DNA from 3 places in the Rhodococcus sp. T7 genome. Region 1 is predicted to be linked to each of the others. Evidence: riboswitches for the same ligand, from Rfam matches in the RefSeq annotation. Region 1 holds a riboswitch; each other region holds the start of a gene.
The links. A riboswitch is a leader RNA that binds a small molecule or an ion and turns the genes downstream of it on or off. The one in region 1 is predicted to bind thiamine pyrophosphate.
Positions count from the first base shown of each region.

Region 2: it holds a riboswitch for thiamine pyrophosphate, as region 1 does, so the genes downstream of both, MLGJGCBP_RS05360 (TenA family protein) here and MLGJGCBP_RS39655 (3-oxoacyl-ACP reductase) in region 1, are expected to answer to the same signal.
Region 3: it holds a riboswitch for thiamine pyrophosphate, as region 1 does, so the genes downstream of both, thiC (phosphomethylpyrimidine synthase ThiC) here and MLGJGCBP_RS39655 (3-oxoacyl-ACP reductase) in region 1, are expected to answer to the same signal.

Region 1 is NZ_WXYH01000370.1:17,339-20,587, reverse strand. Features, by position in the region: gene MLGJGCBP_RS39660 (LLM class flavin-dependent oxidoreductase) at 1-1,107, opposite strand, end outside; gene MLGJGCBP_RS39655 (3-oxoacyl-ACP reductase) at 1,109-1,873, opposite strand; TPP riboswitch at 1,923-2,027, opposite strand; gene MLGJGCBP_RS39650 (MarR family winged helix-turn-helix transcriptional regulator) at 2,101-2,553, shown strand; gene MLGJGCBP_RS39645 (organic hydroperoxide resistance protein) at 2,556-2,978, shown strand; gene MLGJGCBP_RS39640 (oxidoreductase) at 3,000-3,249, opposite strand, start outside.
Region 2 is NZ_WXYH01000034.1:5,561-8,809, forward strand. Features, by position in the region: gene MLGJGCBP_RS05350 (ABC transporter permease) at 1-15, opposite strand, end outside; gene MLGJGCBP_RS05355 (ABC transporter substrate-binding protein) at 1-1,051, opposite strand, end outside; gene MLGJGCBP_RS05360 (TenA family protein) at 1,036-1,758, opposite strand; TPP riboswitch at 1,752-1,847, opposite strand; gene MLGJGCBP_RS05365 (NUDIX hydrolase) at 1,905-2,582, opposite strand; gene MLGJGCBP_RS05370 (carboxylesterase/lipase family protein) at 2,695-3,249, shown strand, end outside.
Region 3 is NZ_WXYH01000110.1:18,012-21,260, forward strand. Features, by position in the region: gene thiD (bifunctional hydroxymethylpyrimidine kinase/phosphomethylpyrimidine kinase) at 1-273, opposite strand, end outside; gene thiC (phosphomethylpyrimidine synthase ThiC) at 284-1,927, opposite strand; TPP riboswitch at 1,920-2,028, opposite strand; gene MLGJGCBP_RS12980 (GNAT family N-acetyltransferase) at 2,163-2,546, shown strand; gene MLGJGCBP_RS12985 (GNAT family N-acetyltransferase) at 2,652-3,035, shown strand; gene MLGJGCBP_RS12990 (exodeoxyribonuclease III) at 3,071-3,249, opposite strand, start outside.

The DNA.
Region 1 (3,249 bases):
CGATTCCGGGGTGCCGATCATGGTGCAGTGCCCGCCGCCGGCCGCCAGCGTGCCCAGCAGCGACCGCACGGTGGGACGGTCCTTCTCGATGATCCGCAGGATCGTGTCGTACCGGCCCTGCGGTCCGGTGAACTCCGACAGCGGCGGCAGCGCCGGAACGGGTGCGTCCAATTCCCATGCGCTGCAATCCTGCTGGACGAACATCGACAACTGCGCCAGCGACTGCTCGACGGGCAGGAGCGCGTCGAGTTCCGACTTCTTCCTGCGCGCCTCCGCAGTGGTCGAGCCCACGTAGGTGACGAGACCGGGCATCACGATCACGGCGTCGGCGTCGCGGCCCGCAGCGCGGATGCGCCGCTTCACGTCGCCGTAGTAACTCTGCGCGGCCGTGAGGTCGTAGGCGACGGCGTAGATGCCCTCGGCGCACCGGGCGGCCAGGTCACGGCCTTGATCCGACGCGCCCGCCTGGAACAGCACCGGACGCCCCTGCGGCGAGTGCGGCACGTTCAGCGGACCGTCCACGAGGAAATGCTTGCCCCGATGCCCGACCGCGTTCACCTTGGCCGGATCCGCGAAGAGGCCCTCCCGGTCGAGCACGAGCGCGTCGGGCTCCCACGAATCCCACAGCGCGAGTGCCACCTCGACGAACTCCGCGGCCCGCGAGTAGCGGTCGTCGTGCGGCGGCATCTCCTCGAGACCGTGATTGCGGGCCTCGGCGTCGAACATCGACGTCACCACGTTCCAGCCGGCGCGGCCGCCGCTGATGTGGTCGAGCGACGCCAGCATCCGCGCGGCGTGGAACGGGGTGTAGAACGTGGTGGACACGGTCGTCACGAGACCGACCCGCTCGGTCGCCCGCGCCATCGCGGACAGCGCGGTGAGCGGTTCGAGGAACCACATGCCCCCGGACGCGGGGTCGCGCACCGAATGCCCGTCGGCGAAGAACACGGCGTCGAGGCAACCCCGCTCCGCGGTCTGCGCCAGTTCCTCGTAGTAGGCGATGTCGCTGAGCCGCTCCACCTGCGAGGCGGGGTGCCGCCACGCGGCGCCGTGGTGCCCGCAGCCGAACAGGAACGCGTTGAAGTGCAGTTGCCGGGCGTCGCTCATGTCAGTCCTTGACCAGTCCACCGTCGACGACGAGGTTCTGGCCGGTCACCGAACGCGACCACGGGGACGCGAAGAACAGGACCGCGTCGGCGAACTCGTCGGGGGTGGTGACCCGCTGCAGCGGAGTGCTCGCCGCGATGAGGTCGAACACCTCGTCGGGGGTGGCGGCGCTCGCGTCGGTGGTGCGCAGCAACCCGCCCGAGACCATGTTGACGGTGATGCCGTCGGGCCCGAGGTCGGCGGCGAGAGTGCGGGTCAGCGACAGCGCGGCGGCCTTGGCGGCGGTGTAGTCGTGGTACGGGACGACGGGGTTCTGGAACAGGTTGGTTCCGATGTTCACGATGCGGCCGAACCCGAGCGCGCGCATGCCCGGCAGCGCGGCCTGCGTGGTGTTCAGGGTCGCCTGCACGCTGCCGCGCAACTGCGAGTCGAAGGCCTCCCACGTGATGACGTCCGCCTTGTCGCGTGCGTCGCCGTTGAAGGAGAAGTCGGCGAGGGCGTTGTTGATCACGGTGGTCACCGGCGATCCGAAGTGCGCTTCCGCTGCGGCGAACAGTGCTGCCACCTGCGCGGCATCGGTGACGTCCGCCTGGAGCGCGACCGCGCGGTCCGCACCCAGGGATGCCGCGAGTTCCTCCGCCGCACCCCGGCTGTTGCGGTAGTTCACGACTACCCGCGCGTGCTGCGCCGCGAACGACCGCACGATGGCGGAACCGAGGCCCCGGCCACCGCCGGTAACCAGGACGATCTGCTTGTCGAGCTGCATTGCTGTCACCTTCCAATCGGTCGGCGACGAGACATCGGATGAGCGCATACGGCCGTCTCCGCGACATCCCTTCGCCGGCATTACCCAGTTCAGGTTCGACGGGTGTCTTCTCAGCCGTCCGGATCCTCGCCGGGCAGCACCCCGTGTCACTGGCCAACAGTGTAAGGGCAAACACCGTTTCCGATTTCTTGGTTGTGCACAACCTAGTTGTGTGCAACCATTCAGAGGTGACCGACAACCTCGCCCTCGACCGCCAGGTGTGCTTCGCGCTGTACTCGGCCTCCCGGGCGATGACCGCGAGATACCGGTCGATGCTCGACTCGCTGGGCGTGACCTACCCGCAGTACCTCGTGCTGCTGGTCCTCTGGGAACAGGACGGTCGCGGGGTGCGGGAGATCTGCGACGCCCTCGACCTCGACACCGGCACCCTGTCGCCACTGCTCAAGCGGCTCGAGGCGCTGGGCCTGGTCGAACGGAGGCGTTCGTCGGCCGACGAACGCCGGGTCGGGATCCACCTCACCGAGAAGGGCGCGAGCCTCCGCGCCGCCGCGGAAGGCATCCCCACCGAACTCGCCCGCTCGACGGGAATGGGCATCGACGAACTCGTCGCCCTGCGCGACACCCTGTCGCGCCTCACCGAATCGCTCCACAGTTTCGCAACCCCAACAGGAGAGAAGTAACCATGAAGATCGTCTACACCGCCGAAGCCCTCGCAACCGGGGAAGGCCGCAACGGCCACGCCCGCACGTCCGACGGCCGGCTCGACCTGAACCTCGCCATCCCCACCGAGATGGGCGGATCGGGCGACGGCACCAACCCCGAGCAGCTGTTCGCCGCCGGATACGCGGCGTGCTTCCACTCCGCACTCCAGCTCGTCGGCCGTCAGGCCGGGGCGAATGTCGCCGACTCGGCCGTCGGCGCCCGCGTCGGGATCGGCTCCACGGACGGCGGCGGATTCGGCCTCGCCGTCACCCTCGAGGTGTCCCTCCCCCACCTGCCGCGCGCGGAGGCACTCGAACTGACGGAGAAGGCACATCAGGTGTGCCCCTACTCCAACGCCACCCGCGGCAACGTCGACGTCACCCTCGAAGTCACCGAAGACTGAGCATCCTGCGCGGGCGTCGGGTCACCCGAACTCGTACTCGACGCCCGTCAGGTCCTCCGACAGCGACCACAGACCCTTCGCGGTCTGCTCGTCCCGCGACTTCTTGTTGGAGCCCACCACCTTCGGGTGGCCCCGCTGCTCGAACAGGCCGTCCGGCCCGATGTAACTGCCGCCGATCACGTCGGGGGCGGTGGCCGCGAACAACATCGGCAGCGCCCCCATCTCCGCCGACTGCGCGAAGATCCGGTTGCCGACTGCCATCAGCTTGTCC
Region 2 (3,249 bases), on a different contig from region 1:
GAGCGAGGTACTCATTGGTGAAATAGGTCGACCAGTCGGGTTCCGTGGTCAGCGGTGCCCCGTCGGGGCCGGTGAGCAGGCCGTGCTGGAACAGGAAACCGGAGTATCCCGCCCACTGCTCGGCCGTCTGTGTCCCGACCTTTCCGGACGCGTCCTTCATGTACTGGGAGGACAGCATCTGCTGGCTCTCCCGCACGAGGGATTCGTCCGTGAAGGCGCCGGGATTGGCGTCGATCAACATCTGTGCGGCCTCGTCCGGCCGGTCGGCGGCGAACTGGTAGCCGCGCTGCAGGGCCTGGACGAACTTGCGGGCCTGCTCGGGGTGCTCGTCCATCCACTGCTCGTTGCCCTCGATGACGAGTGCGTACGCGTCCGGGAATCCGTAGTCGGTGTAGTGGAAGTAGCGCATCGGGGTGCCTCGGTGCTCGGCCTCGATGCCCTCCCAGCCGAAGAACGACACGGTGAAGTCGGCGGTGCCGGAGTACACGGCCTCGTACGCCGACGTGCCGAGCGTGACGGTGGTGAATTCGCCCTTGCCGCCGTCGTTCCGGATGATCTGCTTCAGCGTCTCCTCGCCGTCCGGGTCCGCGAAACCGGCGTAGATCTTGCCGTCGAGATCCCGGGGGCGGGTGATGTCGGGGCGATCCGCTTTCACCGCGATGCCCGTCGCCCAGTGCTGCAGCGGGGCCATGACCGATGTGGTCTGGGCGCCCGCGGCCTTCGAGAACGTCGCGGAACTCTGGAAGCTCACGCCGAACTCGGCGTTGCCTGCGTCGACGAGGGTGTCGGGCGAGGTGTCGTTGTACGGCAGCACCTGCACGTCGAGCCCGGCGTCGGCGAACCAGCCCTCCTGCTGGGCGACGAACAGACCGGTGTGGTTGGTGTTCGGCGTCCAGTCGAGTGCGAACCGGATGGTGTCGTCGGACTGCGAGTCGCCGGCGCAGCCGGTGAGCATCGACAGGGCCGAGACGAGGATGACGGCTGCGGTGGCAGCGCGCTTGGTGCGGGAGAAACGCTTGGTGCGGGAGAAAAGTGTCACGACGCCGGCCATTCCTGCTTGTTGAGTGCGGTGTCCCAGAACATGAGTTCGTAGCGGCTGGCGATCGTGAACGCCTCCACCATCGCCTCGCGCTGGGTGTCGGTCGCGGCCTCCGCGGCGGCGTCCACGAGTTCGCGGGCCTTCGCGACGGCGGCGTGGAACTCCTCCGCGTCGTACGTGGTCACCCACTGTGCGTACGGGTGCGACGGGTCGGCGGACAGCACCTCGCGGGCGCTCGCCGCCAGCCGGCGTCCCACGTCCGCGTAGATCCAGAAGCACGGCAGCACCGCGGCGGCGGACACCGCGTACGGCTCGGTGGCGGCGACGGCCGTCAGGTAGGAGATGTACCCGAGGCAGGCCTGCGAATGCTGCGGTTCGACGTCCGACGCGGGGAGTCGCCCGCTGGTCAGGAGGTTCTGGTGCAACGTCGCCTCGACCGTCGCGGCCTCGGCCGCCGAGCCGGCCCAGAAGCCGGCCTCGACGGGACCCGGCGCATGCGCGGCGACCAGGGACAGGGCCTTCGCGTACCCGGTCAGGTACAGGAAATCCTGCTCGATGTACGTGCGGAACACGTCCAGCGGCAGCGTTCCGTCGCCGAGGCGGCGCAGGAACTCGAGTTCGTCGATCGCCTCGCGCAGCACCTTGGTCCGGTCCCACAAGTGGTCCGTGAATCGGGCGTGCTGGCCTGCGCCCGCAGCACCTTGGACAGAGCTATTCACAACGTTGACATCCCTTCGTCAGCATTACCTGAGCAGGTTCCCGGGTGTGTTCTCAGCCCCGCCCGTGCGGAGCACCCCGTGTCAGAACAAGCCGACCCTAGCACCGGCCGTGCCGCGAACGGAAAGGCCCGGGTGGGTGGCCGGGCTCAGCCGGCGAGGAACGCGGCCGCGCCCGGCGGGAGGGCCGCGGGGCCGCGCCTGTAGATCTCGGCGGGCCTGCCCGTCCCGACGACGGCCATGTCGCCGGTGTGCTCGAGAGCGGGCATCATGTGCCGGCGGAACGAGTCCTTCGGGAGGGGGCGGCCGAACACCACCTCGTAGACCCGGCGCAGTTCGAGCACCGTGAACGTGTCGCCGACCAGCCCCGACGGGTCGACGGACCGCGCGTACCGCTCGCGCAGGTCGGCGACGGCGAGCGTGACGACGTCCGCGTGGTCGAACGCGAGGTGCTGCGTCACCCGGTCGCCGTCGACGGGGATCAGCAGGGCGTCGCGGGGGAGTGCCGTGCGGGGGAGTGCCGCCCCGTGTGTCATCGACAGCACCCACCCGCGATCGTCGCGGGCGGGGTCGTCGAACATTGCCAGCTGGTGGAACTCGGCGCCCGCCAGGCCGGCCTTGATCCGCAGGCACCGTTCGGCGGCGTCCCGTAGACGCTCGCCTTCGTGGAGGAAGGTGCCCGGAAGCGCGAGCCGGCCCGAACGGTGCGGGACCACAAGAACTTTCAGATCGGCGCCGTCCACGGTGAGGACGGCGACGTCGACCGCCACGGACGGCCGCGGATAGTCGAGGAGGCTCTTGCCCTCGGGATCGGTCGATGCGGCCACGGAGGAAATGTTAGCGCGCGGTTGATCTATGTCACGTTCGAACGGTCCTGCCTGCGCATCGTTGGTAGTTTGGCGAGAGATTCCCGTACGCGCTGCGTGAGGAGATTCGGCCGTGGATGTCGAGAAGTCAGGCGACACACTCGTCGTCCGCGCCCGGGACGGCGACGTGCGCGGCTACCCCGAAGGCGACGTCTACGCGTGGAAGGGCATCCCGTTCGCCGCGGCCCCCGTCGGCGATCTGCGGTTCCGGGCGCCGGTCCCGCCCGCCCCGTGGGACGGCGTGCGCGACTGCGTCGACTTCGGCCCGATGGCCCCGCAGGGCCACGGCACCGCCGTCCCGATCGACGCCGGACTCGAGATGGACGAGGACTGCCTGTCGGTCAACGTGTGGGCACCCCGGCCCGACGGCACCCCGCGGCCGGTGATGGTGTGGATCCACGGCGGCGCCTACTGCCTGGGAACCGCTGCTCAGGGCATCTACAACGGTCGGATCCTGTCCACTCTCGGCGACGTCGTGCTGGTCTCGTTCAACTACCGGGTGGGGGCGCTCGGCTTCCTCGACCTGTCGTCGTTCTCGACGGCGGATCGGGTGTTCGAGACCAACTGCGGGCTGCGCGACCAGGTCGCCGCCCTCGAATGGGTGCGCGAGAACATCGCGTTCTTCGGC
Region 3 (3,249 bases), on a different contig from region 1:
GAGCATCCCCGTCTTCGCTGCCCCGACCCCGATGTCGTCGACGACGCACCGCACCTGCGCGGCCACCGTCTCCGGCGGAATCTCGTGGAAACCGCTGACGCCCACCGAGTTCTGCACCGTCACCGCGGCGACCGCGACACATGCGTGGACGCCGCAGAGCGCCATCGTCCGCGAGTCCGCCTGGATCCCGGCGCCACCGCCGGAATCGGTGCCGGCGATGGTGAGGACGCGGACGGGGGTCTGGCCGTCGGGGGTCAGGGGCAGCAGCTTCACGAAGGGGACCTTACCGATTCTCTGAGGTGACGGATTCGACGGGCAGATACACGCGGCCACCTGCGCCGACGAACTCGCTCGACTTCTCGGCCATGCCCGCCTCGATGGCTTCGATCGAATCGAGCCCGTGCTGCTGTGCGTACTCCCGCACGTCGGCGGAGATCCGCATGGAGCAGAACTTCGGGCCGCACATCGAGCAGAAGTGGGCCGTCTTCGCCGGCTCCGCGGGCAGCGTCTCGTCGTGGAACTCCCGCGCCGTATCCGGGTCGAGGGACAGCGCGAACTGGTCGTGCCAGCGGAACTCGAACCGGGCCTTCGACAGCGCGTCGTCCCGCTCCTGCGCCCGCGGATGCTGCTTCGCGAGGTCCGCGGCGTGCGCCGCGATCTTGTACGTGATGACCCCGGTCTTGACGTCGTCCCGATTCGGCAGCCCCAGGTGCTCCTTTGGGGTCACGTAGCAGAGCATCGCGGTGCCGGCCTGCGCGATCATCGCCGCCCCGATCGCGGACGTGATGTGGTCGTACGCCGGTGCGATGTCGGTGGCGAGCGGTCCGAGCGTGTAGAACGGCGCCTCCTCGCACAGCTCCTCCTCGAGCCGCACGTTCTCGACGATCTTGTGCATCGGCACGTGTCCGGGTCCTTCGATCATCACCTGCACGCCATGCGATTTCGCGATCTTCGTAAGCTCACCGAGGGTGCGGAGTTCGGCGAACTGGGCCTCGTCGTTGGCGTCCGCGATCGACCCGGGGCGCAGACCGTCACCGAGCGAGAACGTGACGTCGTAGCGGTGGAGGATCTCGCAGAGTTCGTCGAAGTGGGTGTACAGGAACGATTCCCGGTGATGGGCCAGACACCACGCCGCCATGATCGAACCGCCGCGGGAGACGATGCCGGTGACCCGGCGCGCGGTCAGCGGAATGTAGCGGAGCAGCACCCCGGCATGGACCGTCATGTAGTCGACGCCCTGCTCGCACTGCTCGATCACGGTGTCGCGGTAGATCTCCCAGGTGAGTGCCGTCGGATCACCGCCGACCTTCTCCAGTGCCTGATAGATCGGCACGGTTCCCACGGGCACCGGCGAATTGCGCAGGATCCATTCCCGGGTCTCGTGAATGTTCTTGCCGGTGGACAGGTCCATGATGGTGTCCGCGCCCCACCTGGTCGCCCACACCATCTTCTCGACCTCCTCTGCGATCGACGACGTCACCGCGCTGTTGCCGATGTTCGCGTTGATCTTGACCGCGAACGCCTTGCCGATGATCATCGGCTCGAGTTCGGGGTGGCAGCGGTTGGCCGGGATCACGGCGCGACCCGCCGCGACCTCGGCGCGCACCGTCTCGGGTGAAACACCCTCGCGTGCAGCGCAATACCGCATCTCGGGGGTGACGGTTCCGGCGCGGGCGGCGTCGAGCTGGGTGCCGGCCCGGTCGGCGATCCACGACGCCCGCAGGTGCGGAAGCCCCGCGTCGAGGTCGATCGTGGCGTCCGCGTCGGTGTACGGGCCCGACGTGTCGTACACGTCGAGGTGCTCACCGTTGGTGAGGTGTACGCGCCGGACCGGCACCCGGACCTCGCCCGACTGCAGGTACTGCTTGGTGCTGCCCTGGATCGGTCCCGTGGTGACGGACGTGGCTGTAGATATGGTTGTGCTCATCGATGATGCTCCCTACGCCGGCATTACCCGGACAGGTTCGACGGTCGACGGCCCCTAGCCGTCCTCTCAGCCCGCTGGTGCGAGCCCCCGTGGATGTGTAGTTGTCCCGGAGACTGTAACCGAGATCTCTGTGAGTGAAACATTCGGGGGAAACTTGGACAGGGCTTCCGTACATCGGTATAAAGGGTGATGAACATCACATTTCGATTACGACACATACCCCCAGGAGATAGCCATGCTGACAGATGCGCAGGTTGTGGACGTGATCGACAACGCCGATCAGAACCGATTCGAACTTCGACTGAGTGGTGACCTGGTCGGCATCCTCGGTTATTTCGCCCTCGCGGACACCCCGCCGGGTGCGGGTGCGGGAGTGGGCGTGGTGGCCCGGCCGCCGGGCCAGAGAGGCCGGGGGCGACAGGCTCCGGTGGTCTCGTTCATGCACACGGTGATCGTCGAGGACTTCGGTCACCGCGGACTCGCCGGACTCATGGTGGGGCGCTCCCTCGACCTCGCCCGCGGGTACGGCTGGAAGGTCCGGCCCGTATGCACCTATGTGCAGCGCTTCGTCGCGGGGCATCCCGAGTACCGCGACCTCGTGGTCCCGGTGGAGGCCTGACGGCGGTCGGTCGGGACACGAAACGACCACTCGTCGGCAACGAAACGGTTCCGGGGCCGGTGATTCCACTCGCGACGGTGCCCATGGGCTGATCTCATGAGTGGCATGGATCACTTTTCGAACGTTCCCGAGCCGTCGGGGAGCATCACGGCCACTGATGCTGGCATCACGGCCACTGATGCTCGCGTACTCGACAACCCCGCCCACGAACGATTCGACCTGTGGCTGGGGGACGAGCTGGTCGGCATCCTCGGCTATCGCGACGAGGACGACATTCCCGGGTTCACCGCCAAGCCCGGCGAGGTGGTCGCGTTCATGCACACGGTGATCGTGGAAGACCTCGGTGGCCGCGGCCTCGCTGCGGTCCTCGTGGGCGAGGCGCTGGGTTCAGCGCGCAGGCGGGGCTGGAAGGTGCGTCCCATCTGCACGTACGTCCGGCGCTACGTGGCGCTGAACCCGGAGCATCTCGACATTCTGGTCGCCGACTAGAAACCGGGGCGCCGTTCGTCTCGGGTTGCTGCGCCTCAGTCGCCGAGGTCGACGATGACCGGCGCGTGATCGCTGGCGCCCTTGCCCTTGCGTTCGTTGCGGTCGATCTCGGCCTTGTCGACACGGCCGGCGAGGGCGGGCGACCCGAGCACGAAGTCGATGCGCATGCCCTGCTTCTTCGGGAACCGCAGCTGGGTGTAGTCCCAGTAGGTGT